Regions from separate parts of the Stenotrophomonas sp. NPDC077420 genome, predicted to be linked through region 2. Evidence: predicted binding sites of a transcription regulator. Region 2 holds the regulator's gene; the other holds the start of a gene.

Region 1 (11,976 bases), on a different contig from region 2:
GCAGTTTTCAGCAGGAACGTGCTGGCCGGTGCGCTGGCCGTGGCATTGAGCGCGTGTGGCGGTGGGGGTGGCGGCGGAAATACCCGCGGGGACATGCCGGTTGCACCGGTGGTGCCGCCGGTGACGCCACCGGTCACGCCACCGGTGACGCCGCCGGTCACGCCCACGCAGCCGTCGATCGACGGGCATCTCACCCTGATCAATGCCGTGGAGCGCCAGGGGTTGACCGGCAGCGGCGTGCGTATCGGCATCGTCGATTCCGGCGTGAACCGCGCGCATCTCACCCTGGCCGGTCGGGTCGTGTCCAGCCATACCTACGTCGATCCGAAGGTCAACAATCTCGCCGTGGATGACGTCGTCGGCCACGGCACCAGCGTGGCGTCGCTGGCGGCCGGCAGCGCCTTCGGCAACTGGCCCGGTGGCGTGGCGCCCGGCGCGGAGATCGTGTCGGCCCGCATCATCGCCGACAAGGCGCCGGCCGACGACGGCACCGGCAACGGCAACCAGGTCAATGGCGCGCTGGGGCTGGCGCCGGTGCATCAGGATCTGATCGCCGACGGCGTGAAGATCATGAACAACTCCTGGGGCGGGCTGTACTGGACCAACGCCTCCGCCACGGCGTCCATCGCCGCGGAGTACCGTCCGTTCATCATCGCCAACGATGGCCTGGTGGTGTTCGCCACGGGTAATGAGAAGAAGGCCGATCCCTCCAACATGGCGGCGCTGCCCAGCCAGCCCGGCCCGAACAACACGCGTCCGGCCGCCGACCTGGAGCGCGGCTGGCTGGCGGTGACCGCCGTGGACTTCGCCAAGCCGGACACCCTGTCCAGCTACGCCAATGCCTGTGGCATCGCGGCCAACTACTGCCTGGCCGCACCCGGCGAAGCAGTGTTCGTCGACCCCAAGAGCACCGGCGGCACCCCCAGCTACCTGTGGGGCGGCGGCACCTCGTATGCGGCACCGCTGGTCTCCGGTGCGGCCGCGCTGGTCTGGCAGAGCTACCCGTACTTCACCAACGACATGGTGCGGCAGACCCTGCTGGGCACCGCCACCGACCTCGGCGAGCCGGGCGTGGACGCGGTGTTCGGGCATGGCCTGCTCAACGTCGGCAAGGCCATCAACGGCCCCGGTCGGTTCGACTGGGGCACCATGGTGGTCAACGTGCCCGGGGAAAATTCGCTGACCGAGTGGGGCAACGACATCAGTGGTGCCGGCGGGCTGGACAAGTCCGGTGCCGGAACGCTGATCCTGACCGGCAAGAATTCCTATACCGGCGGCACCATCGTCCGCTCGGGCGCGCTCTCGCTGCGTGACGGCGCATCGCTGGGGTCCAGCGTGCAGGTGCTGCCGGCCGGTGGCCTGCAGTTCCGTACGGGAAGCACCCGGGTCTCCGGCAACCTGGTCAACAGCGGTACGTTGTACATGTTCGAGGCGGGCGTGAACGCGCTCATCGACGGCAACTTCACCCAGGAGGCCACCGGCGTGTTCTCGACCGCGCTGGGCGCGCAGTCGTTGAAGGTGAGCGGTACGGCACAGCTCAACGGCGGCAACGTGGTCATCGACCGCGTCGTGGAAGGCTACGTGCCGCAGGCCGGCATCCGGCAGGAGCTGATCGTCGCGGCCCAGGGCGTGAATGGCGCCTTTGCCCGCTACACCGCGCTGGGCGACATCGTGCTGCTGGATGCGACGTTCTCCTACGACAAGTACACCGCTGGGCTGAACATCAACCGCGTGAGCGTGACCGGCGCGGCCGCAGCGGCCGGTCTGGGGACCATTTCGGCTGCATCGGCCCTGCGCGTGGAACAGGCCTTCGACGTCCTCGACACCGGTACCGGCATCGGGACGCCAGGCTTCGCCGACGCGGCCGGCGAGCTGCAGCGGGTGCAGGGAGCTGCCGGTCTGCAGGCCAGCCTGGAGAGCCTGTCGGGCAAGGCGCACAGCCTGGCCAACGGCATGACCTTCGACAACCTGGACATGAATCGCCGCGCGCTGTCGACGCGATTCGACACGGTATCGGCGGCGCCCCGTCTTCGCGGCGCGTGGCAGAGTGCGCTGGGTGAGGCCGGGCAGGGCAGCTTTGCCGGCAGCGGCTTCCAGACCCAGGGCTGGATGATGGGCCAGGACATGGCGCTGGGCAGCAACGGCGTGATGGGCTTTGCCTTCGGTGAGACCCGCAGCAACAGCAGTCGCGAGTGGGGCGGCGACAGCGGTCGTGACCGTCAGTCGCAGGCGCAACTGTATGCCGGCTGGAACAGCGGCGCGGCCTACACGCTGGCGCAGCTGGGCGCGGGCCAGTTCACCCGCGAGATCGACCGCCAGCTGTTGCTGGGGCCGGGGCAGTATGGTGTCAATGCCCGTTACGGCGGCGACTTCAGTACCGCCAGCGTGGAGTCGGGTTACCGCTTCGGCGGCGCTGGGGCGTCGTTGACCCCGTACCTCGGCGCCGACTACGCGCACCTGCGCAGCGACGGTTTCAGCGAGAACGGCGGCTTCGGGTTCGGTCTGCGTGCCGACAGCCGCGCGTCGAGCCGCAGCCAGGCACTGGCCGGCCTGCGGGCCGAGACGCGCCTGCAGGGTTGGTCGCTGCGCGGCTACGCCGAATGGCAGCAGACCCTGTCCAGCGATGGCCTGGCATTCGATGCCAGCTTTGTCGGCGTCGATGCCTGGGCACCGGTTGCCGGGTTGCAGCCGGCGCGCTCGGGCGGTCTGTTCGGCGTGTCCGTACAGTCCTGGCTGACCCGTAACTCGCAGCTGTCGTTCGGCTACGACCAGCGTTTCGGCCCGCGTGGCGACCTGAGCCAGGTAGCCCTGCGCTATTCGGCCGCGTTCTGATCGCATCGCGGCGGCCGGCGCCGCCGCGGCAGGGAAAAAGGGCGCGACAGGGTCGCGCCCTTTTTTTTCAGCTCCGGCAGGTTCAGCCGCCGCGCAGCGTACCCAGCCGTGGCCGGGCCCGGCCCAGCGGCATCTTCAACTTGCCGATCGACTGGATGCGCGTCTCGGCGATGCGGTCGGCGGCGCGTTGCGGTGCGATGTTTTCCTGCTGGGACAGCGCGAAGATGCGCCCCAGGTTGTGGTAGATGCTGCGGATCAGCCGCATCGCGCGTTCGCGGTTGTAGCCGTCGATTTCCAGCGACACATTCATCACTCCGCCCGCATTGACCGCGTAATCCGGGGCATACAGGATGCCCCGGGCGTGCAGTTCGTCGCCGATCTCCGGGCTGGACAGCTGGTTGTTGGCGGTGCCGCAGACGATCCTGCACTTGAGGCGCGGCAGGGTCTGCGGATTGATCGCCCCTTCCAGCGCGCAGGGCGCGAACACATCGGCGTTGACGTCGTAGATATCGTCCGGCTTCACCGCCTCGGCGCCGTACTCGGTCACCGCACGTTCGACCAGCGCGCTGTCCAGGTCGGTGACGAACAGCTTGGCGCCGCGATCGCGCAGCAGCTTCACCAGTTCCATGCCGATGTGGCCCAGGCCCTGGACCGCGATGCTGACCTTGCCCACTTCCTCGTGGCCCAGCTTGTGCTGCATGGCCGCCATCAGCGCCTGCAGCGCACCGTAGGCGGTGAATGGCGCCGGGTCGCCGGAGCCACCATGCACCTGGTGCACGCCGGTCACGTACTCGCTTTCGAGGTAGATGCTTTCCATGTCATTGACGTCGGTGCCCACGTCTTCGGCGGTGATGTAGCGGCCGCCCAGCGAATCCACGTAGCGACCGAACGCGCGGAACAGCACTTCGGTCTTGTCCCTGCGCGGATCGCCGATGATCACCGCCTTGCCGCCGCCCACGTTCAACCCGGCCAGCGCGTTCTTGTAGGTCATGGTGCGGCTGAGCCGCAGCGCGTCCGCCAGGGCCTCGTCGGTGCTGGCGTACGGGCGCATGCGCACGCCGCCCAGCGCCGGGCCCAGGGTGGTGTTGTGGATGGCGATGATCGCCCTCAGACCGGCATCGCGGCTGTGGCAGAACACCACCTGTTCGTGACCGGTCGTTTCGAGGGTTTCAAATAACATGGTGACTCCGATGCTGCGAACGTCGGCAAACGCCGGCGAACGCGGCAGGAAATGGTTGGGTGTAAAACAAAAAAGGCGACGTCACGGGTTGGCCGGGACGGTCGCGCGGCGCCATTCTAGTGCATTCCGTCGGACGGCGTTGTCTGCAGGCGGTGACCATTGCAGGTCGGCGCTAAAGTTGCCGGGCGCGCGGCCGATGCCGTGGCAACGGTGCGCGGTACCGGCAAGCCAGGACGGAACGACGTGGGTGCAGTGGCAACAATGCGCGTGAACAGCCGCGCCGTGACGGGACCGTGCCGATGACCGGCCTCCTGGTCGGGGCCGCCGGGCTGCTGGTGGCGGCCGGCGTTGGTTGGGGCCTGTACCGGCGCCCGGCCGCGGCACCCGTGGTCCGGGCCCGGGTCGAGCCGGGCGCGCGCCCGGCCGCGCCGACGGCAGGCCCCACCGAGGGCGATACCGGGGCGATCCTGCAGGCAGGCCTGCATGCGCTGGCGCTGGCGCCTGGTGGGGGTGTCGAGCGTGCTACCCGCGCGCAGGATGTCGCGCTGCAGGCGGCCGTGGCGGCGGCGCTGGACGCCCAGGACTGGTCGGCCCGGCATCTGCCGCGCCGGCCGCAGTTGCTGCCCCAGCTGATCCAGACCGTGAACGACAACGATGCGTCGGCGCGCAGCATGGCGGCCATCATCGGCCAGGACGCGGTGCTGACCGGCAACCTGCTGCGTATCGCCAACAGCCCGGTGTACCGCCTGCAGGCCAAGCCGGTGGACAGCCTGCAGCGCGCGGTGACCCTGGTCGGCACCGACGGCATCCGCCAGATCATCAGCGCGGTGCTGGTCCAGCCGGTGATGCAGCTCCACAGCGACGCCTTTCCGCAGTTTGGCACGGTGGTGTGGGAACACGCATTGCTGGCCTCGCGGGCCGCGGCCGACCATGCGCGGCTGGTCACCCACGAGGATGGCTTTGCCGCGCAATGGATGGGACTGACCCAGGGCCTGGGCGCGGCCCTGGTCATGCGGCAATTGCTGGATGCGGCCTGGCAGCAGGGCGCGGTGCCGTCGCAGGCGTTGGCCACCGGACTGCTGGACAGCTGGAGCCTGCCGGTCGCCAGTCGCATCGCTGCCGCCTGGGAGCTGCCGCCGTCGGTGCACGAGGCATTGCTGCGCGATCCCGAGCCCAGCGGCGCCGGGCTGGCGGCCAGCCTGCAGTTCGCCCGCGCTGCGGCCTCGGCCAGTCTGCTGTGCCGCCATGGCCGGATCAGCCAGGCCCAGGCGATGGCGCTGCTGGAGCAGCTGCCGGGAACCCCGGCGCACGCCCTGCAATGGATCTGGCGGCGCCTGCACGGGCGCGGCGTGGAGACATTGGATGCCGAAGAGGACGCCACCGAGGCGTAGCGCCCTGCGTGGCTGCCGCTGACATGGTGGCCGCTACAGCTGCGACTCCAGCGGCAGCCAGCCGATCGCGCGGGCGATGGCGCGCTGACGCCATGAGGTGTCCGGTTCGTGGTCCAGCATCCGCGGCGGCTGCGCGGCGCGATCCAGCCAGCGCACCTGGTTCCCGGGCGTGCGGGTGACCCAGTAACTCAGGTCAGGGCCAGCCAGGCGCAGGTATTCCCCGCGCAGCTGCGCGGCCAGCGCCGGGTCCTCGAACATCACGCCCATCTCGGTATTGAGGTAGGCCGAGCGCGGGTCGAGGTTGAACGAGCCGACGAAACCGCGGCGGTCGTCGAGCATGAACGCCTTGGTGTGCAGGCTGGCGCCGCTGCTGCCGAACGGCCCGCTGCCACCGCCGGCATGCCCGCGTGACTTCAGTTCGTACAGGTGCACGCCATCCTGTAGCAGCGGCAGGCGGTAGTGCATGTAGCCGCTGTGCACCGCAGCCACGTCATTGGCCGCGAGCGAGTTGGTCACCACCCCGACCGAGGCACCGCGCCGCACCAGCTCGCCGAGTCCACGCGCTCCGGCGTCGCCGGGCACGAAGTAGGGCGATATCAGCAACGCCTTGTGCCGGGTGGCCTCGATCTCACGCACCAGGCGGGTGACCAGCCAGTTTCCCGGGTCGTCGCGGCGATGCTTCATCGGCGGGTCGGACAGGATCTCCACCTGCGCCGACCAATGCAGGTCCACGGCATTGCGGTAGTAGGACTGCGCCGACGCCGCGCGCTGCACCCGTTGCAGGAACGGCTGCGCTGCCGCCAGCTTGGCTTCGTTGTCCGATTCCAGCAGCAGCAGGCGCAGTTCGGCGGGAGTATGGAAGGCCAGGGCGGCGATTGGCACCGCCGCATCGCTGTTCCAGTAGTCGTCGAAGATGGCGTTGGCCTGGCGCACGGCCGTGCCCGCCACCAGCAGGTCCAGGTCGCGGAAGTTCACATCGCTGCGCGCGCTGAAATACTCTTCGCCGATGTTGCGCCCGCCCACGATGGCGACCCGCCCGTCGGCGATCCACTGCTTGTTGTGCATGCGGTGGTTGACGCTGAAGAAGCGCTGCACCATCTCCACCAGCCGCCACAGCCCGTCGCGGTTGCGGAACGGGTTGTACAGGCGGATCTCGATGTTGGGGTGTTCGTCCAGCGCCATCATCAGCGCATCCTTGTCCAGCGCGTTCATGTCGTCCAGCAGCAGGCGCACGCGCACGCCGCGTTCGGCGGCCTGGTACAGCTCGCGGGCCATCAGGTGGCCGATCAGGTCGTCCTTCCACATGTAGTACTGCAGGTCCAGGCTGCGCGCCGCGTGGCGGGTGACCACCGCGCGCGCGGCATACGCATCCAGGCCTTCGGCCAGGAACGCCACCCCGGAGCGACCGGGATGCTCGGCCTGCAGCCGCGCCACCTCGCGGTCGATCGGGCCCTGCGCCGGCTGCAGCGGCAGCACCGTGCTGTGGGGGCCCATCGCCTTGGGGGTGAGGTGGTCGCCCAGCAGCAGGCCGCTGAGCACCAGCAGGATCAGGATCGCCAGCACTACGCAGATGCCGCGCAGCAACCGGCGCCACAACGGCTTCTTTTCGGTCATCGCATGATCGTAAGCGGCCTGCCCGTACACTGCGAGTGCACGGCCGGCGCGCGGATCAGAAGCGTTCGTCGGGCGCCAGGTAGCGCCACTGGCCCGGGGCGAGCTTGCCCAGCGCCACCCGGCCGATGCGCAGGCGACGCACGCTGACCACGTCCAGCCCCACCTGGCGGCACATGTCGCGCAGCTGGCCGGGGGCGACCGGCTTGATCGCGAAGCGCAGCCGGGTTTCGTTCTGCCAGCTGACCTTGCACGGCGGCAGTGGCCAGCTGCGGAAGCTCAGGCCGTGGGCGAGACGCTTCATGCCGTACGGCACCAGTTCGCCGCTCACTTCCACCAGGTATTCCTGCTCCAGCGTGGCGCCGCGGTCCTTCAGGTGCGAGAGCACGCGACCGTCCTGGCTGACCACCACCAGGCCGCTGTCTTCGGCGGCCAGCGGCATCGCCAGCTGCAGGGCGTGGAAATGCCGCTGCAGCAGGGCCACGCCGGTGGCGTCCAGTTCACTGCGGCTGTCCGGGGTGACCATCGCGCACAGCTCGGCGGCGGGGACGCCGGCGGGTTTGTACAGCAGCATGCTCACCGTCTCGGCGCGGGTCGCTTCGGCGTTCTCGCGCAGCACCACGGCTTCGTCGGTCACCATCGCCTGCGGCTGCTCCACCACCACGCCATCGACGGTGACCCAGCCGCCCTCGATGTAGCGCTGGGCGTCGCCCCGGGAGCAGCCGATCAGCTGGGTCAGGCGTTTGTCGAGTCGGATCGGGTCGGTCATCAGGGGGGCAACAGAAGGCAGGACGCGGGCGGGGAGTGTACTGGCTTGGCGCCGGCCGCGCCGTGCGCGCTGCGCTGGCGCGTCGGTGCTGGCATGATCCGATGATGAACTGGCGCGCATCCCCTGCCGTGAAAGTCGGCCTCTCGATTGCCGTGGCGACTGGCCTGTATGGCATTTCCTTCGGTGCCCTGGCAGTGGCTGCCGGGCTCAGCCCGTGGCAGGCGCAGGCGCTGAGCCTGTTGATGTTCACCGGCGGCTCGCAGTTCGCCTTCATTGGCGTCATCGCCGGCGGCGGCGCCGGGTCGGCGGCGTTCACCGCCGCCACGCTGCTGGGCGTGCGCAATGCGGTGTACGGCATGCAGATGAACCGGATGCTGGGACTGCGCGGCTGGCGGCGCTGGCTGGGCGCGCAGGTCACCATCGATGAATCGGCGGCGACCGCGTCCAGCCAGGTCGTGGCGCTGGAACAGCGGCGGGGGTTCTGGGCCGCCGGTATCGGCGTGTTCGTGCTGTGGAATGTGTTCACCGCAGTGGGCGCGCTGGCCGGCGATGCGCTTGGCGACCCGCGCCGCTGGGGACTGGACGGGGCCGCGGTGGCGGCATTCCTGGCGCTGTTGTGGCCGCGCCTGCGCCAGCGCGATGCAGTGGCCATCGCGATCGTGGCCGCGCTGGTTACGGTGCTGGCGCTGCCGTGGGTACCGCCCGGCATTCCGATCCTGTTGGCCGCCGCCGTGGCCGCGCTCTGGGGCGCGCTGGTGCCGGGGCCACGTGACGAGGGGCTCGAGCCGGATGTCGAGCCACGTTCGACGCAGGAGCGCGCATGAGCCTGTGGGGGTGGCTGTTGGTGGCCTGCGCGGCGGCCTATGCGATCAAACTGGCCGGCTGGCGGGTGCCGGCGCGCTGGCTGGAATCGCCGCGCATGACACGGGTTGCCGGCACCCTCACCATTGGCCTGCTGGCGTCGCTGACGGCAATGAATGCGGTGGCCGATGGCGCGGCGGTCGCGCTGGATGCGCGGCTGGGTGCGCTGGCCGTGGCAGCGCTGGCACTGCTGCTGCGGCTGCCGTTCCTTCTGGTGGTGGTGCTGGGCGCGGCAGCGGCGGCACTGCTGCGCTGGGCCGGGGTCGGGTAGGCGTCAGCCGTTGCCGCGTTCCAGGTGGGTCAGGTACAGGCGCAGGTCGAATTCCAGCTGGTGGTAATCCGCTTCCATGTGCGTGCACAGCTGGTAGAACGCCTTGGTGTGGTCCGATTCCTTCAGGTGCGCCAGTTCGTGCACCACGATCATCTTCAGGAACGGCGCCGGGGCCTCGCGGAACACGCTGGCGATGCGGATTTCGCGACTGGCCTTGAGCCGGCTGCCCTGTACCCGCGATACGGTGGTGTGGGTGCCCAGGGCATGCTTGAGCACCTGCAGGCGGCTGTCGTAGATCACCTTGGACAGCGGCACCGACTGCCGCAGGTAGCGTTCCTTCAGCGCCTGGGTGTAGTCATACAGCTGGCGGTCGTTGCGGACCGTGTGCAGCTCGGCGTAGCGCTGCTCCAGCCACGGTCCCAGGCGGTCGGCCGCGATCAGCTCGCGCACCTGCTGCTGCAGGGCGTCAGGGTAGCCGGCGAGGTACTTCAGGGCGGTCATGCGGCGGTTGGGGAGCGGTGGCCAGGGCAGTATGATGGCGCCAGGAATCCCGCAACAACAAATGCACAGGCAATGGCGAAGGCAAATCCCCTGCAGGAACAGCTGCTCAAGGCCGGGCTGGTCAAGAAGTCCCAGGTGTCCCAGGCCGCGCGCGAACAGGTGAAGGCCCGCCACGGCAAAGCCCCGCAGGCGCCCACCGACAGCCAGCGCGACGCCGAGCGCCTGCGCGTGGAAAAGGCCGAGCGCGACCGCGCCATCGAAGCCGAGCGCAAGGAAAAGAACCGCCAGCAGGAACTGCAGGCGCAGGTGCGGCAGATCATTGAAAGCAACCGGGTCAAGCGCGAAGGCGAAAGCGAGTACCGCTTCAACGACGGCACCCGGATCCGCACGCTGCTGGTCAACGAAGCACTGCGACGCCAGCTGGCGGCGGGCAGCCTGGTGATCGTGCGCCTGGGCGAGGGCGTCGAGCTGGTACCGCGCCCTGCCGCCGACAAGATCCGCGAACGCGATGCATCGGCGATCGTCGTGGACAACGGCAAGGACCGCGGGGCCTCGACCGAGCCCAGCACCGGCAATGCCGACGACGATGCGTATTACGCGCAGTTCCAGGTGCCTGACGACCTGATCTGGTAACGCGCGCGCCCGCATGGCTGCGGCGCGATGCGCCTGAAGCATTCAGTCCCGCCCCCGGCATTCAGCCAGCCTTCGCACCACCTGCATCACCCGGGACTAAAGTGATCGCAGGCGGTTATCGGGAGAGAGGCCATGGCGACAGGTTGGGCAGGAGACGGCGCGGTCCAGGACCAGATCGACGCCACCGTCGACGACGCCATCCAGCGTGCCCGTGCGCGGCTGCGGCACGGCCCCGGGCTTACCCATTGCGAGGAATGCGAAGCGCCCATCCCGGAAGCGCGCCGACGGGCCGTCCCCGGCGTGCGCCTGTGCGTGCGCTGCCAGGAAGCCGAAGACGCCTCCCACCACGACGCGGGCGGGGTCAACCGGCGCGGCAGCAAGGACAGCCAGCTGCGCTGACGGTCATTGCGTATCCGATTGCGTATCCGGCAGGTGCCGACCGTGGGTCCGCACGCGCGATCAACCGTCCCCCTGGATTCCACCCGGCGCCTGCGACGGGTCGCGCCACCGCCGCACCGTACGCTGGAAGAACATGTTGTTCGGAATCTGCAGCACCGTGCCCTCGTGCCCGCCGCTGTTTTCCTGCAGGGTGGTGTAGATCAGGTTGACGTCGATCACCCGACCCTTCAGCCCGGGCTTTTCGCCGTTTTCCAGCACCTCGATGTAGTCGTGCAGGCGGAACGGGCGGGTGGTGAAAATCAGCAGCGTGCAGAAGATGTTGGACAGCACGCTCCACGCGGCGAAGAAGGCCACCGCACCCACGGCGGCGAAGCCGGTGAAGGCCGTCCACAGCACGCTGGCCTGCACGCCGATGATCTGCAGCACGACCATCAACACCGCGAAATACACCACGAAGGTGAACACCCGGCGCGCGCCCATGACCATCTCCGGCGGCAGGGTGTAATGGTCGCCCACCCGGCGCAGCAGGCGCCGCGCCACCAGGCGCAGCAGCCATGCCACCAGCAGGGTCACTACGATCTGCAGGGCAGGCACCCCGTAGTGCAGCCACTCGTGGGTCCAGGCAGGCAGGTGTTCTTTCATGGACAGCGAAGGACGTGACGTGGGGTCCGCAGTTTACCCCGGCCCGTTGCGACGGACTGCGAGGTCGCGCCGGGCTCCTCCCGGCTGGACCCACGCGATGATCGCCGCAACGCACACCGGCGCCTCCTGCCGGTAGCGCACGCACAGGTCCGGCTGTGGGGGCAGCGAGACACGCACGGTCACCGGACTGCCCGGCAGCGTGCAGGCGCTGGCCAGTGACAACAGCAGGGCAAGGCAACGGTGTGGCATGGAACGCTCCTGACCCGCGCGGGTGACGCAAGTTTGGATGCGGCCGGAAGCGAAAAGGTTTAACCGCTCGGGTTTAAACCTTTTCGATCGTCGCTGCATCCAACGGCTATGCTCGATACGACCATGCCCGCCCACCGTGCCGCCCATGACGCCGACCCTGCCGACGACGCCGCGCTGGTGCGGGCTGCCGTCGCCGGTGACACGGCCGCCTATGAGCGCATCTACCATCGGCATGCGCCACGGCTGTATGCCGTGCTGTGGCGCTTGTGCGGCGGCCAGGCCGCACGCGCCGAAGACGCGCTGCAGGAAGCCTTCCTGCAGGCGTGGCGCGCGCTGCCGGGGTACCGCTTCGACAGCAGCCTGGGGACCTGGCTGCATCGACTCGGGGTCAATGCAGCGTTGATGGAGCTGCGCGCCAATGCCGCCCGTGACGCCGCCGCCAGCGGCGATGAGGGCGGGGACCTGCTCGCATCGGTGCCCGCGCTGGACCGCTGCGCCGGCACCGCCCTGGACCTTGAGCGCGCGCTGGAAACCCTGCCGCCCCGCGCCCGCGCCGTCCTGGTCCTGCACGACATCGAAGGCTGGAAACACCACGAAATCGCCGACCAGCTGCAGATGGCCGTCGGCAGTTCCAAGG
Region 2 (11,976 bases):
GCCAGGGCGAGGAAAAGTCCGATGAGGCTGAGTCTGTCCATTGTTCCGTTATCGGCGCGCGTGAAGGGGTCTTGAGGTGGGGGTGGGTCGGTGGTTCAGCCACGCAGGGCGTGGCTCTACTCAGCGCAGACCATCCACGTCGAGGATCAGCGACATGCGGCCGTCGCCGATCAGGGTGGCGCCGGCATAGCCGCGCAGGCCGCGCAGGGCCTTGGGCAGCGGTTTGATCACCACTTCCTCGCGACCGCGGACCTGGTCCACCACCAGCCCGAAGCGCGCCTCGCCGGCCTGCAGCACCACGATGGTGAGCAGCGAGGAGGCGGCCGGTTCCACGTCCAGCCAATGGCGCAGGTCGACCAGCGGCAGGGTGTGCGAGCGGCGGTCCAGCACGGCGCGGCCGTCGAACCAGCCCAGCGAGGTGTTCGGTGCGTGCAGCACTTCCATCACGCGTGCCAGCGGCAGCGCGTAGATGTCTTCGCCGGCCTGCACCAGCAGGGTCGGCAGGATCGCCAGGGTCAGCGGCACCCGGATCAGGAAACGGCTGCCCCGGCCCAGCTCGGACTGGATCTGGATCTGTCCGCTCAGCTCGCGGATGCGCGACTGCACCACGTCCATGCCGACGCCGCGGCCGGAAATGTCGGTGACTTCCTGCTTGGTCGAAAAACCGGGCAGGAACACCAGGTGCAGGCACTCCTCGCTGCTCAGCCGGGCGGCGGCTTCGGGGTCGATCAGGCCCTTTTCACGCGCCTTGGCGCGCAGCCGTTCCGGGTCGATGCCGGCACCGTCGTCCTGCACTTCAATGCTGACGTAGTCGCCTTCCTGCTGCGCCGACAGGCGTACGTTGCCGCTGCGGGTCTTTCCCTGCGCTTCGCGCAGGTCCGGCATTTCGATGCCGTGGTCGATCGCGTTGCGCACCAGGTGCACCAGCGGGTCAGCCAGTGCTTCGACCAGGTTGCGGTCCAGTTCGGTTTCCGCGCCGACCAGTTCCAGCTCCACTTCCTTTTTCAGGTTGCGGGCCACGTCGCGGGCCACCTTGGGGAAGCGCGAGAACACCTTGCCGACCGGCTGCATGCGCGTACGCATCACCGCCGACTGCAGGCGCGCGGTGGCGATGTCCAGGGTCGACACGGCACGGTCCAGTTCTTCGTCATGCAGGCGTGCGCGCAGGGTCTTGAGCCGGTTGCGCGACAGCACCAGTTCGCCGATCAGGTTGACGATGGCGTCCAGGCGCTTGGTGTCCACGCGCACGGTGTGTTCGGCTTCAGCCACCGGCTTGCTGGCGGCGGGCTTGGCCGCTGCGGGGGCAGCCACCGCGCGCGCCGGCGCGACCGGGGCGGGTGCCGGTGCGGTCACCGCATGGGCACCGGGCGCCGCGCCGCCATGCAGCTGGTCGAGCAGTGCTTCGAATTCGTCTTCCCCGATCAGCCCGTCATCGGCCTTTTTCGTGGCGGTCACGGCGGTCGGCGCGGCGCCACCGTGCAGCGTGTCCAGCAGCGCTTCGAACTCGTCGTCGGTGATCAGGTCCGCATGGGCCGGCGCGGCGGCCGTTGCCGGCGCCGGCACGGCCGGGCCGTTGACGTCGAACTGGGCGATCAGCGCCGGTGGCGCATAGCCTGGCTCGGTACCGGCCGCGACCGAGTCCAGCATCGACTGCAGGTAGTCCAGCGACTGCTGCGCGGCGTCGAAGTGGTGCGCCTGCAGCACGGCCTGGCCGGAACGGGCCATGCCGAGGGTTTCCTCGGCGGCGTGGCACAGCTCCACCATGGCCTGGATGCCGAGGAAGCCGGCACCGCCCTTGAGGGTGTGGAAGCCGCGGAAGACCGCGTTGAGCTGGTCGCTGTCCTGGGGCGACTGCTCCAGCGACACCAGCTGTTCGCCGAGGCGATCCAGGATCTCCTGGGCCTCGAGGATGAAGTCGGCGGCAATGTCGTCTGGAACAGCACTCATGGTTTCAAAGCCCCAAATCGGAAAGCAGGTCGTCGGCGTCCACCTGCGACACCTGGTGGCGGTCCAGCCCGGTCACGGCCGGGCCTGCCAGGCCGTTGTCACGCTTGCCCGCGGCTGTCTCGGGCGGCGGCAGGCCAAGCGCGCCGAAGCCTTCGTGCACGCGGCGGACGATGCCGACCACGCGGCGGATGATCTGCCCGGTGAGATCCTGGTAGCTCTGGGTGAGCGCGATCTCGGTCAGGTTGTGGCGGATGCGGTCCAGCTGCTGGTCCTGGTCCGGGCTCAGCCCGTTGGCGCGCAGCTGCTCGGTCAGCGCCCGGCATTCTTCGGCCAGGTCCAGGGTGCGGTGGGTGGCCTGTTCGGTCATCGCCACCACGTGGTCCAGGCGCGCGCAGGCATCATCCAGCTCGCCGGCTTCGCTGGGCAGGGTGGGCAGTTCGCCCAGGGCCTGGCCCAGTTCGCGGGCAAGACGGTTCAGCCCGGCCATCATCGGCTGGGTGCGCAGCGCGGCAAGCGCGTCGATTTCCCGACGCCAACCGGCTTCGTCGCCGCCTTCCAGCGCGGCAAGGGCGTCCTGCAGGCGCTGCACCAGCGCCGATTTGTCGCGAAGGGTTTCCATCAGGCGCTCGCCGCCAGCCGTTCGAAGATCTTGCCGAGCTTTTCTTCCAGGGTCTGGGCGGTGAACGGCTTGATGATGTAGCCGTTGACGCCCGACTGGGCCGCTTCGATGATCTGTTCGCGCTTGGCTTCGGCGGTGACCATCAGGACCGGCAGGGTCTTGAGCTTGGCGTCGGCGCGGATCGCCTTGAGCAGGTCGATGCCGGTCATCACCGGCATGTTCCAGTCGGTGACCACGAAATCGAACGGCTGGCTCTGCAGCAGGGCCAGCGCGGCATGCCCGTCCTCGGCTTCGGCCGTATTGGTGAAGCCCAGATCGCCCAGCAGGTTCTTGACGATACGACGCATGGTCGAGAAATCGTCGACGATCAGGATACGCATGTTCTTGTTCAAAGCACTTTCCTCGGTATCAGTTGTTCTCGAGGCCGGCGTCGGCCGCCTCGAAGATCTTCAATCGCCCACGCAGGCGCAGTACGGCCTGGCCATGGATCTGGCAGACGCGCGACTCGCTGACCCCGAGCACCGCGCCGATCTCTTTCAGGTTCAGTTCCTGCTCGTAGTACAGCGACAGCACCAGCTGTTCGCGCTCGGGCAGCAGGCCGATCGCATGGCCCAGTTCGCGGCCGAACTCGCCGCGTTCCAGCACCTGCTGCGGGGTCGGGCCGCCCTGGGCCACGGTGTCCAGTTCGCCCTGGTCTTCGATGCGCGATTCCAGGCTCAGCACCTGGCCGCGCGCGGCGTCTTCCATCAGGCGCAGGTAGTCCGGCAGCGGCATGTCCATCGCCGCGGCCACCTCGGTGGCGCTGGCGGCGCGGCCGGTGGTCTGTTCCAGGCGGCGGATGGTGGAGGCGGCATCGCGGGCACGGCGGTGCACCGAGCGCGGCACCCAGTCGCCCCGGCGGATCTCGTCGATCATCGAACCGCGGATGCGGATCGAGGCGTAGGTCTCGAACGAGGCGCCCTGGTCGGCGTCGTAGCTGCGCGAGGCCTCGATCAGGCCCATCATGCCGGCCTGGATCAGGTCATCGACTTCGACACTGGCCGGCAGGCGCGCGGCCAGGTGGTGGGCAATGCGCCGGACCAGGTCCGAGTGCTGGGCGATGCACTCGTTGGCGGCGGCGCGCTGCACCTCCTTGTATTGTGCGGCGCCTTTCATGCGGCCACCCCGCGCTGCTTGAGGATGCGTTCCAGGAAGAACTCGACCCCGCCGCGTGGCTCGGTCGGGGCCTGCCAGCGCGCGGTGCGGCGGGCGATCTCGGCGATCGCCTGGGCGGCCGGGCTGGACGGGTAGGCCTTCACCACCGGCTGCTGGCGCTGCACCGACAGGCGCAGCCAGTCGTCCTGCGGTACGCAGCCGAGGTAGTTCAGCGACACGTCGGCGAGGAATTTCTCGCAGACCCGGCTGAGCTTCTCGTACAGCACACGGCCTTCGTTGGGGTCGCGGACCATGTTGGCCACCACCTGGATGCGGTCCACGCCGCGCTCGCGCGAGAGCACCTTGATCAACGCGTAGGCGTCGGTGATCGAGGCCGGTTCGTCGCAGACCACCACCACGGTGTCCTGCGCGGCCTGGCAGAAGGTCAGCACGCCGTCGGTGATGCCGGCGGCGGTGTCCACCACCATGAAGTCCAGGTCGCGCTCCAGTTCGGAGAACACGTTGACCAGGCCGACGTGTTCGGCCGGCTGCAGTTCGGCCATGTGGCGGCGGCCGGACGCGGCCGGCACCACCAGCACGCCGTTGGGGCCTTCCAGGATCACTTCGTCCAGGGTGCAGCGCCCGGCGACCAGGTCGGCCAGGGTCAGCTTGGGCTGCAGGCCCAGGATCACATCGATGTTGGCCAGGCCCAGGTCGGCGTCCAGCAGCAGGGTGCGCTTGCCCATGCCAGCCAGCGCCACGGCCAGGTTGGCCGAGACGTTGGTCTTGCCCACGCCGCCCTTGCCGCCGGTCACGGCGATGGTGCGGACCGGGCCGAGCGGCTGGCTGCGGGTGGCCGACAGCGGGAAGGTCCTGGTCAGGTTTTCATACTCACGCGACGGCATGGTTCAACTCCGGGTTGCAGGGCATATCGGCCGCGCGGCGCAAATCTTCAAGGCGAAGTACAAGATTGGCCGCACTGGCCCGGTGCAGGTCTTCGGGAACGTCCTGGCCGTCGGTCACCCAGGTGATCGGCAGGCGGTGGTCGACCGCCACCGACAGCGCGGTGCCGAAGCGGCCGGTCTCGTCCAGCTTGCTCAGCACCACGCCCTGCGGGTTGGCGGCGCTGAAGCGGCGGACCACCTCATCCATGTCGCTGAAGCTGGTGTTGGCCGGCAGCACCAGCAGGGTGCGGATCTGCCCGGCCGCACGCAGCCACTGCAGCTGGGCGGCCAGGGCACGGTCGCGCGGGCCCAGCCCGGCGGTGTCGATCAGCACCAGCTTGTAGTCCTTCAGGCGCTCCAGCAGCTGCGCCAGGTCGCTGCCACTGCTGGCTTCGTGCACCGCGATGCCAAGCTGGCGGCCGAAGCCGTACAGCTGTTCGCGGGCGCCGATCCGGGCGGTGTCGGTGGTGACCAGGGCAACGTCGCGGGCGGCATGGGCTTCGGCAAAGCGCGACGCCAGTTTGGCGATCGTGGTGGTCTTGCCGGCACCGGTGGGGCCGACCAGGGCGATCACGCCACCGGCCTCGAGCGGGTCGACCGGGGCGATCGGCAGTTTCCGGGACAGCAGGCCCAGCATCAGGCCGCGGCCACGGTGGGCTTCGGTGTCCAGCGGGATCTGCAGGGCCACGTCGCGGCAGATGCCGGCGTCGAAGCCATACTCGTCCATCAGGTCCAGCGCGGCGGCACGGACCGCCGAGCCACGCAGGCGCTCGTCGGTGAAACGGTTCATTTCGCGTTCGATGACCTGGCGCATGCCGGCCACTTCGTGACGCAGCTGGCGCAGCTCTTCATCATCGCGGACCAGGGTCAGGGCCGCCGGTGCGGCGACCACCGGCGGTGCGGGCACCGCTGCGGCCGGCGTCTCCCCCTCCGCGGCGTCTGCAACCGCGGTCGGTTCGTTGGCGGCCTGCATCGGGGGCAGCGTGGCCGCTGCCACGATCGGGGCAGCAGGCGCGACGGTGACCGCGGCGGGCGGTGCAGCCTCGGCCTCCGCAAGCGGGGCGGGGGGCGCGAACACGGCCGAGTCGTCGATGGCCAGGGCGGGAGTCATCGGCGCCGGCACTACCGGCACGGTTTCCCAGAGTGGAGCCAGCGGCACATCCAGTGGGGCGCGCTGCATCTGCTGCGACGGCATCTGCGGCAGCTGCGGCGGCAGGCTGCGGCCGGCCGGAGGGTGCATGTCGAACAGCGGGGCCTCGTCCAGCGGCGGGTCGATGATGAAGCGGGCGCGGTTGACCGGGGCGGCGGGGGTGGCGCGGACCGGAGACGGTGCGTCTTCGATCATGGGCCGGGCAGCAACCGGGGCTGCCTCGTGGGCGGCGGCCTGTTCCACGTTGAACGGGGCGAAGATCTGCTCCGGGAGCGTGTCGGCACGGGTCGGCGGCACGGCGGCCCGGGCCAGGGTTGCCGCGAAACCGGCGCTGCCGCGCGGCGGCACGATTTCGTTGGCGGTATCCAGGGTGCGGCCGGTGGCACCCACCGCCGCACGGGCCAGAGCGGCCACGGCCGAGGTGGTGGCCGCCACCGGTTCCGGTGCGGTCATCGGCGCCTTGCGGCGGGTGACCGCGGCGATCACCGCATCGGCTGCGTTGCGCGGGCGCGGCGCCGGCGGCGCCGGGGCAACGTCCTTGCGTGCCGCTTCCAGTGCACGCTGCACCGCGCCTTCGTCATAGTTCGCCGCCGCTACGATCTCCACGCCTTCCTCGATCCGGCGATTGGACAGGATCACCGCATCGGGACCATGTTCCTTGCGCACCAGGTTCATGGCCGAGCGCATATCGGGAGCGACGAAGCGTTTGATTTTCATGCTGTGGTACCGGGACGGGGGCTGTGGGGTGGAAGGGAAGCGCTGGTTGTCGGTGGTCTGCACGGTCCGGGGTTCCCTTCTTGTCCTGCTGCGGTGAATACGAAATGGAGGTGTCTGTTTTCTGACGCGGTGCTGTCGGCGTTCCGGCTCAGCTGATCGTGCCGACCAGCTTCAGCCGCTTGTCCTCGGGCACCTCGCTGTAGGCCAGCACGGACAGCGACGGAACGCTGTGGCGTACCAGCCGTGCCAGCGCGGCACGTACCGGACCGGGCACCAACACCACCGCGGGCTCGTTCTTCGCTTCCTGCTTGCCGACACATTCGGCCAGGCTCTGGTGCAGTCGCTCGGCGAGTCCGGGTTCCAGCGCGGCGCCGTTGCCCTGTGTGGACTCCTGCAAGACACGTTCCAATTGCGGGTTGAGGGTGAACACCGGCAGCTCCGCCGACATTCCGGCGATCTCCTGCACGATGAAACGGCCCAGCGCGTTGCGCACCGCGGCGGTCAGCACGCCCGGGTCCTGGCTCATCGGCGCGTTCTCCACCAGCGACTCGGCGATCTTGCGCAGCTGGCGCACCGGGATGCGTTCGATCAGCAGGTTCTGCAGCACCCGCACCACCACCGAAAGCGGCAGCGCCTTCGGCGTGAGGTCTTCGACCAGCTTGGGCGCGCTCTTGGCCAGGTTGGCCAGCAGCTGCTGGACCTCTTCGTGGCCGAGCAGTTCCGGGGCGTGTTCGCGGATGAGGTGGGAGAGGTGGGTGGCGACCACGGTGGCCGGGTCGACCACGGTGTAGCCCATCGATTCGGCGTGGGCGCGCTGGTGTGGCTGGATCCAGGTGGCATCCAGGCCGAAGGCGGGGTCCTTGCCGGCGATGCCGTCCAGCGCGCCCAGCGCACTGCCGGGGTCCAACGCCAGTTCGCGGTCGGGATGGATATCGGCGGTGGCCACCGGTACGCCGTGGATCAGCAGCCGGTAGGCAGTGGCGCCCAGCTCCAGGTTGTCGCGGATGTGGACCGAGGGAATCAGGAAGCCGATGTCGTGGGTGAGCTTGCGGCGCACGCCCTTGATCCGCGCCATCAGTTCGCCGCCCTGGTTCTTGTCCACCAGCGGGATCAGCCGGTAGCCCACCTCCAGGCCCAGCGGGTCGACCGGGCGCAGTTCGTCCCAGGTCAGCTCGGCAGTCGGTGAGGGGGTGCCTGCGGGCAGGCCGAGCGCGCTGCCGGGGCCGGCCGCGGCCGGCGCGGCGGCCGCGCGTTCGGCCGCGGTGCTCTTCTTCCACAGCTTCCAGGCAACGAAGCCGATGATGGCACCCAGCGTCAAGAAGGCGACGTTGGGCATGCCCGGCACCAGACCGACCAGGATCAGAATGCCGGCGGTGATGCTCAGCGCGCGGTGCTGGCCGAACGCCTGCCCCATCATGGCCTGGGCCATGTCCTGCGAGCGCGAGGCGCGGGTCACCAGCATCGCCACCGCCGAGGACACCAGCAGCGCGGGCAGCTGCGCCACCAGCCCGTCACCAATGGACAGCAGGGTATAGGTGGCTGCGGCTTCGCCGAACGGCATGCCGTGCTGGAGCACGCCCACCGCCAGGCCGCCCAGCATGTTGATGAACAGGATCAGGATGCCGGCGATGGCGTCGCCGCGGATGAACTTGCTGGCACCGTCCATGGCGCCGTAGAAGTCGGCTTCCTCGCGGACTTCTTCACGGCGCAGCTTGGCTTCTTCACGCGTCAGCAAACCGGCGTTGAGGTCGGCGTCGATCGCCATCTGCTTGCCAGGCATGGCATCGAGGATGAAGCGCGCGGTCACTTCGGACACGCGGCCGGCTCCCTTTGTGATCACCACGAAATTGATGATGGTCAGGATCGCGAAGACCACGATGCCGACGGCGTAGTTGCCGCCGATCACGAATTCGCCGAACGCGGCGATCACCTTGCCGGCGGCGTCGTGGCCGTTCTGGCCGTTGAGCAGGATCACGCGGGTGGAGGCCACGTTCAGCGCCAGCCGCAGCATGGTGGTGACCAGCAGCACGATCGGGAAGATGGTGAAGTCCAGCGGGCGCTTCACGTACACCACGGCCAGCAGCACCATCAGCGAGATGGCGATGTTGAAGGTGAACAGCGCATCCAGCACCGGCGCGGCCAGCGGCACCACCACCATGGCCAGCAGGGCCAGCACGATCAGCGGGGCGCCCAGGCCCTGGCGGATCATGTCCAGGGCGCGACGGGTGTTCATGCCGGCGGGCTGGGCGCTCATGGACGGCCACCCTTGCCGAACTCATCGATATCCACGTGCGGTGCGGCCGGCATCGGCCCGCCCCGCCAGGTACGCAGCTGGTAGACGTAGGACAGGACCTGGGCAACGGCCGAATACAGTCTCACGGGGATTTCCTTTCCAAGTTGACCTTCCCGATACAAGGCGCGTGCCAAAGGCGGCGCCGAGACGATGGCGACCCTGTTGCCGTCGGCCACTTCACGGATGCGCAGGGCGGTTTCGTCCACGCCCAGGGCGACAACGGTGGGGGCGCCCATTTTTCCGCCGTCGTACTTGAGGGCTACCGCGTAGTGGGTCGGGTTGACCACCACCACGTCGGCGGTGGGCACCGCTTCCATCATCTGGCGGTTGGCCATCTGGTGCTGCATCTGGCGGATGCGGCCCTTCATTTCGGGGCTGCCCTCGCTTTCCTTCATCTCCCGGCGCAGCTCTTCACGGGTCATCTTCAGCTTGCGCATCCAGTTCCAGCGCTGGTAGGGGGCGTCGATGGCGGCCAGCAGCATCATCGCGCCGCCGGTGGCCAGCATCAGCTTGAGGGTGAAGCCCAGGCCGTTGACGATGGCCGCTTCCAGCGGCTGGTGGACCAGGTCGCGCAGCGGACGGATGCCGTGCCAGACCACCAGTCCGGCGGCGGCGCCGACGAACAGGATGCGAAGCAGCGATTTGATGAACTCGGCGATGGCTTCGGCGCCGTACAGGCGCTTCATGCCGGCCATCGGGCTGAGCCGGTTGAACTGCGGCATCAGCGATTTGTTCGACCAGCGCAGCCCGCCCATCGCGACCGGCGCCAGGAAACTGGCCAGCAGGCAGACCAGCAGCAGCGGCCACAGGGCCAGCATCAGCTGCAGGAACAGGTGGCCGAAGTGGCTGAACAGCCCCTGCGGCTCGAACCGCAGTCCGGGTTCGGGGCTGAGCGCGGATTTCATCCAGGCCTTGCCGCTGCTGGCCATGCCGCCGGAAAACGCCATCAACGCCAGCACCGAGGCGCCGAACACGGCGGCGGTCGCCAGCTCGCGCGAGCGCGGGATGTTGCCCTCTTCACGGGCATCGCGCAGGCGTTTTTCGGTAGGTTGTTCGGTTTTTTCGCCGGCTTGTTCGTTTTCGGACATCGGGGCAGGGCACCACGGGGGGTACCCGGGGTGGTGCAAGAACCGTTCCGGAAGGCGGGGGGTGTACGTGCGGTCGATTGGAATGCGACCACCTACACGGTGGCGGACGCCTGGGGCGCACGCCAGTCGGGAGCGCCGGTCGCCTATACGCTGTGGCTGTTCCTGCTCTCGGGCCTGCCGCTTCCGCTCTGGGCCCTGTGGAAACGCAGGCCGCAACTGCGGGTCTACGCCCGGTCCAACTGGCAGTACGGTCTCGTGGACGGCATGGGTACGCTGATCGCCTACGGGCTGGCGCTGTGGGCAATGACCCAGGCGCCGGTGGCGATGGTCTCCGCGCTGCGTGAAACCTCCATCGTGTTCGCGATGATGATTTCCGCCTGGGTGCTGCGCGAACGCGTGCCGAGGCGCCGTTGGATGGCCGCCGGGCTGATCGTCACCGGGGTCGCTATCCTGCGCGCCGCCTGACCTTCAAGGCGTACCAGTCGATGTTGGCAGTAGAGCCACGCCCTGCGTGGCTGGCGCCTCACTCCAGGAAATGCCCGCCGCCAAGGGTGTTCAGTTCCGGGGCCAGGCTCATGCGCGGGCGGGGCAGGTCGTGCAGCTGCATGAAGCGCTCCGGGTCGACCGGGCGCCCGAGCAGGTAGCCCTGCAGGAAGTCGCAGCCGAGCCGCTCCAGGTAGGCACGCTGGCCGGCGGTCTCCACCCCTTCGGCGACGATGTCCATGTCCAGGGCATGGCCCAGGGCCACGATGGCCGAAACGATCACCACGTCTTCGGAGCTGTTTTCCAGGTCGCGGATGAAGGCGTGGTCGATCTTGATTTCGGTGGCCGGCAGCCGTTTCAGGTAGAGCAGGCTGGAATACCCGGTGCCGAAATCGTCGATGGAGATACCCACGCCCAGCCGCGCCAGCGACTGCAGCAGGCGCAGGCTGGTCTCGGTATCGCGCATCACCGCGCTTTCGGTGATTTCCAGCACCAGCCGGCGTGGTTCCACCCGGTGCCGCTCAAGCGCATCGCTGACTTCCTGCAGCAGGTAGGGTGAGCCGAACTGGATCGGCGAAAGATTCACCGAGATCGACCAGTTGTCGTGGCCGGCGTCGTGCCAGCGCCGCAGTTGCCGGCAGGCTTCATTGAGCGCCCAGCGCCCCAGCTCGTTGATCACACCGCTGCGTTCGGCCAGGCGGATGAACCGGTCCGGCGGGATCAGGCCCTGCTCGGGGTGCTGCCAGCGCAGCAACGCTTCGGCGCCACACACCTGGTGGGTACTGACCCGCACCTTGGGCTGGTACTGCAGGAACAGCTGCTTGAGTTCCACGGCACGTCGCAGGTCGGCCAGCAGGCGGAACTGCTGCTCGGCGCTGTCGCTCATCCACTCGGAAAACACCACGTAGGCATTGCGACCGGACTCCTTGGCCTGGTACATCGCCGCATCGGCGTATCCCATCAACTGGCGCTCGGTGGCGGCATGGTCGGGGCAGATCGCGATGCCGATGCTGGCGGTGATCTGCAGGTCGTGGCCGGGCACCAGGTTGCCCTTGCCGATGGCCTGGATGATGCGGCTGGCGACGGTGGCCACGTCTTCATCGTTCTCGATGGCCACCACCAGCACGAATTCGTCGCCGCCCAGCCGCGCCAGGATGTCGGCGGGGCGCAGCAGCTGGCGGGTGCGCGCGGCCACGGCCACCAGCAGCGAGTCGCCGGTCTGGTGGCCATAGGCATCGTTGACCTGCTTGAACCCGTCCAGGTCCATGAACATCACCGCGAAGCGACCGCCGCGCAGCTCGGCGTCCACCAGCGCCTGGTCGATGCGCTGCTGCAGCAGCAGGCGGTTGGGCAGGTGGGTCAGCGGGTCGTGCAGCGCGGCCTGGCTGAGTTCGGCTTCGGCGTCGTCCAGCGAGCTGCGCAGGCGCTGGTTGCGCAACCGCAGCAACTGCGCCTGCTGGCGCTGGTCCAGCCACGACACCAGCAGCACCACCGCGAGGATGCCGATGGTCAGCACCATCACCAGGGCCCCCAGCCATTGGGTCTGCAGGCCGTCCCCGGCGGCGGCGCCGCACACGCTGTTGGCCGGGAACCGCGCGGCG

The links. The regulator FliA, encoded in region 2, starts transcription of late flagellar genes. The targets are predictions, from matches to a motif close to TAAAGTTTNNCNNNCNNNGGCCGATAA.
Region 1: ACIGII_RS11410 (HDOD domain-containing protein) is a predicted target of FliA. The motif match lies at 4,186-4,212, and genes of this name have one in related genera.

What each region holds. Positions count from the first base shown of each region.
Region 1 covers NZ_JBITVZ010000010.1:44,189-56,164, forward strand. The annotation lists gene ACIGII_RS11400 (S8 family serine peptidase) at 1-2,832, shown strand, start outside; gene ACIGII_RS11405 (Glu/Leu/Phe/Val dehydrogenase dimerization domain-containing protein) at 2,915-4,012, opposite strand; gene ACIGII_RS11410 (HDOD domain-containing protein) at 4,312-5,403, shown strand; gene ACIGII_RS11415 (phospholipase D family protein) at 5,437-7,017, opposite strand; gene ACIGII_RS11420 (rRNA pseudouridine synthase) at 7,073-7,783, opposite strand; gene ACIGII_RS11425 (AzlC family ABC transporter permease) at 7,888-8,607, shown strand; gene ACIGII_RS11430 (AzlD domain-containing protein) at 8,604-8,915, shown strand; gene ACIGII_RS11435 (YgjP-like metallopeptidase domain-containing protein) at 8,919-9,416, opposite strand; gene ACIGII_RS11440 (DUF2058 domain-containing protein) at 9,489-10,049, shown strand; gene ACIGII_RS11445 (DksA/TraR family C4-type zinc finger protein) at 10,182-10,448, shown strand; gene ACIGII_RS11450 (mechanosensitive ion channel domain-containing protein) at 10,509-11,090, opposite strand; gene ACIGII_RS11455 (hypothetical protein) at 11,124-11,339, opposite strand; gene ACIGII_RS11460 (RNA polymerase sigma factor) at 11,448-11,976, shown strand, end outside.
Region 2 covers NZ_JBITVZ010000003.1:94,179-106,154, forward strand. The annotation lists gene ACIGII_RS04085 (flagellar motor protein) at 1-41, opposite strand, end outside; gene ACIGII_RS04090 (chemotaxis protein CheA) at 121-1,947, opposite strand; gene ACIGII_RS04095 (protein phosphatase CheZ) at 1,952-2,566, opposite strand; gene cheY (chemotaxis response regulator CheY) at 2,566-2,958, opposite strand; gene ACIGII_RS04105 (RNA polymerase sigma factor FliA) at 2,975-3,721, opposite strand; gene ACIGII_RS04110 (MinD/ParA family protein) at 3,718-4,605, opposite strand; gene ACIGII_RS04115 (AAA family ATPase) at 4,592-6,511, opposite strand; gene flhA (flagellar biosynthesis protein FlhA) at 6,660-8,765, opposite strand; gene flhB (flagellar biosynthesis protein FlhB) at 8,762-9,892, opposite strand; partial or broken gene ACIGII_RS04130 (EamA family transporter) at 9,983-10,357, shown strand; gene ACIGII_RS04135 (putative bifunctional diguanylate cyclase/phosphodiesterase) at 10,416-11,976, opposite strand, start outside.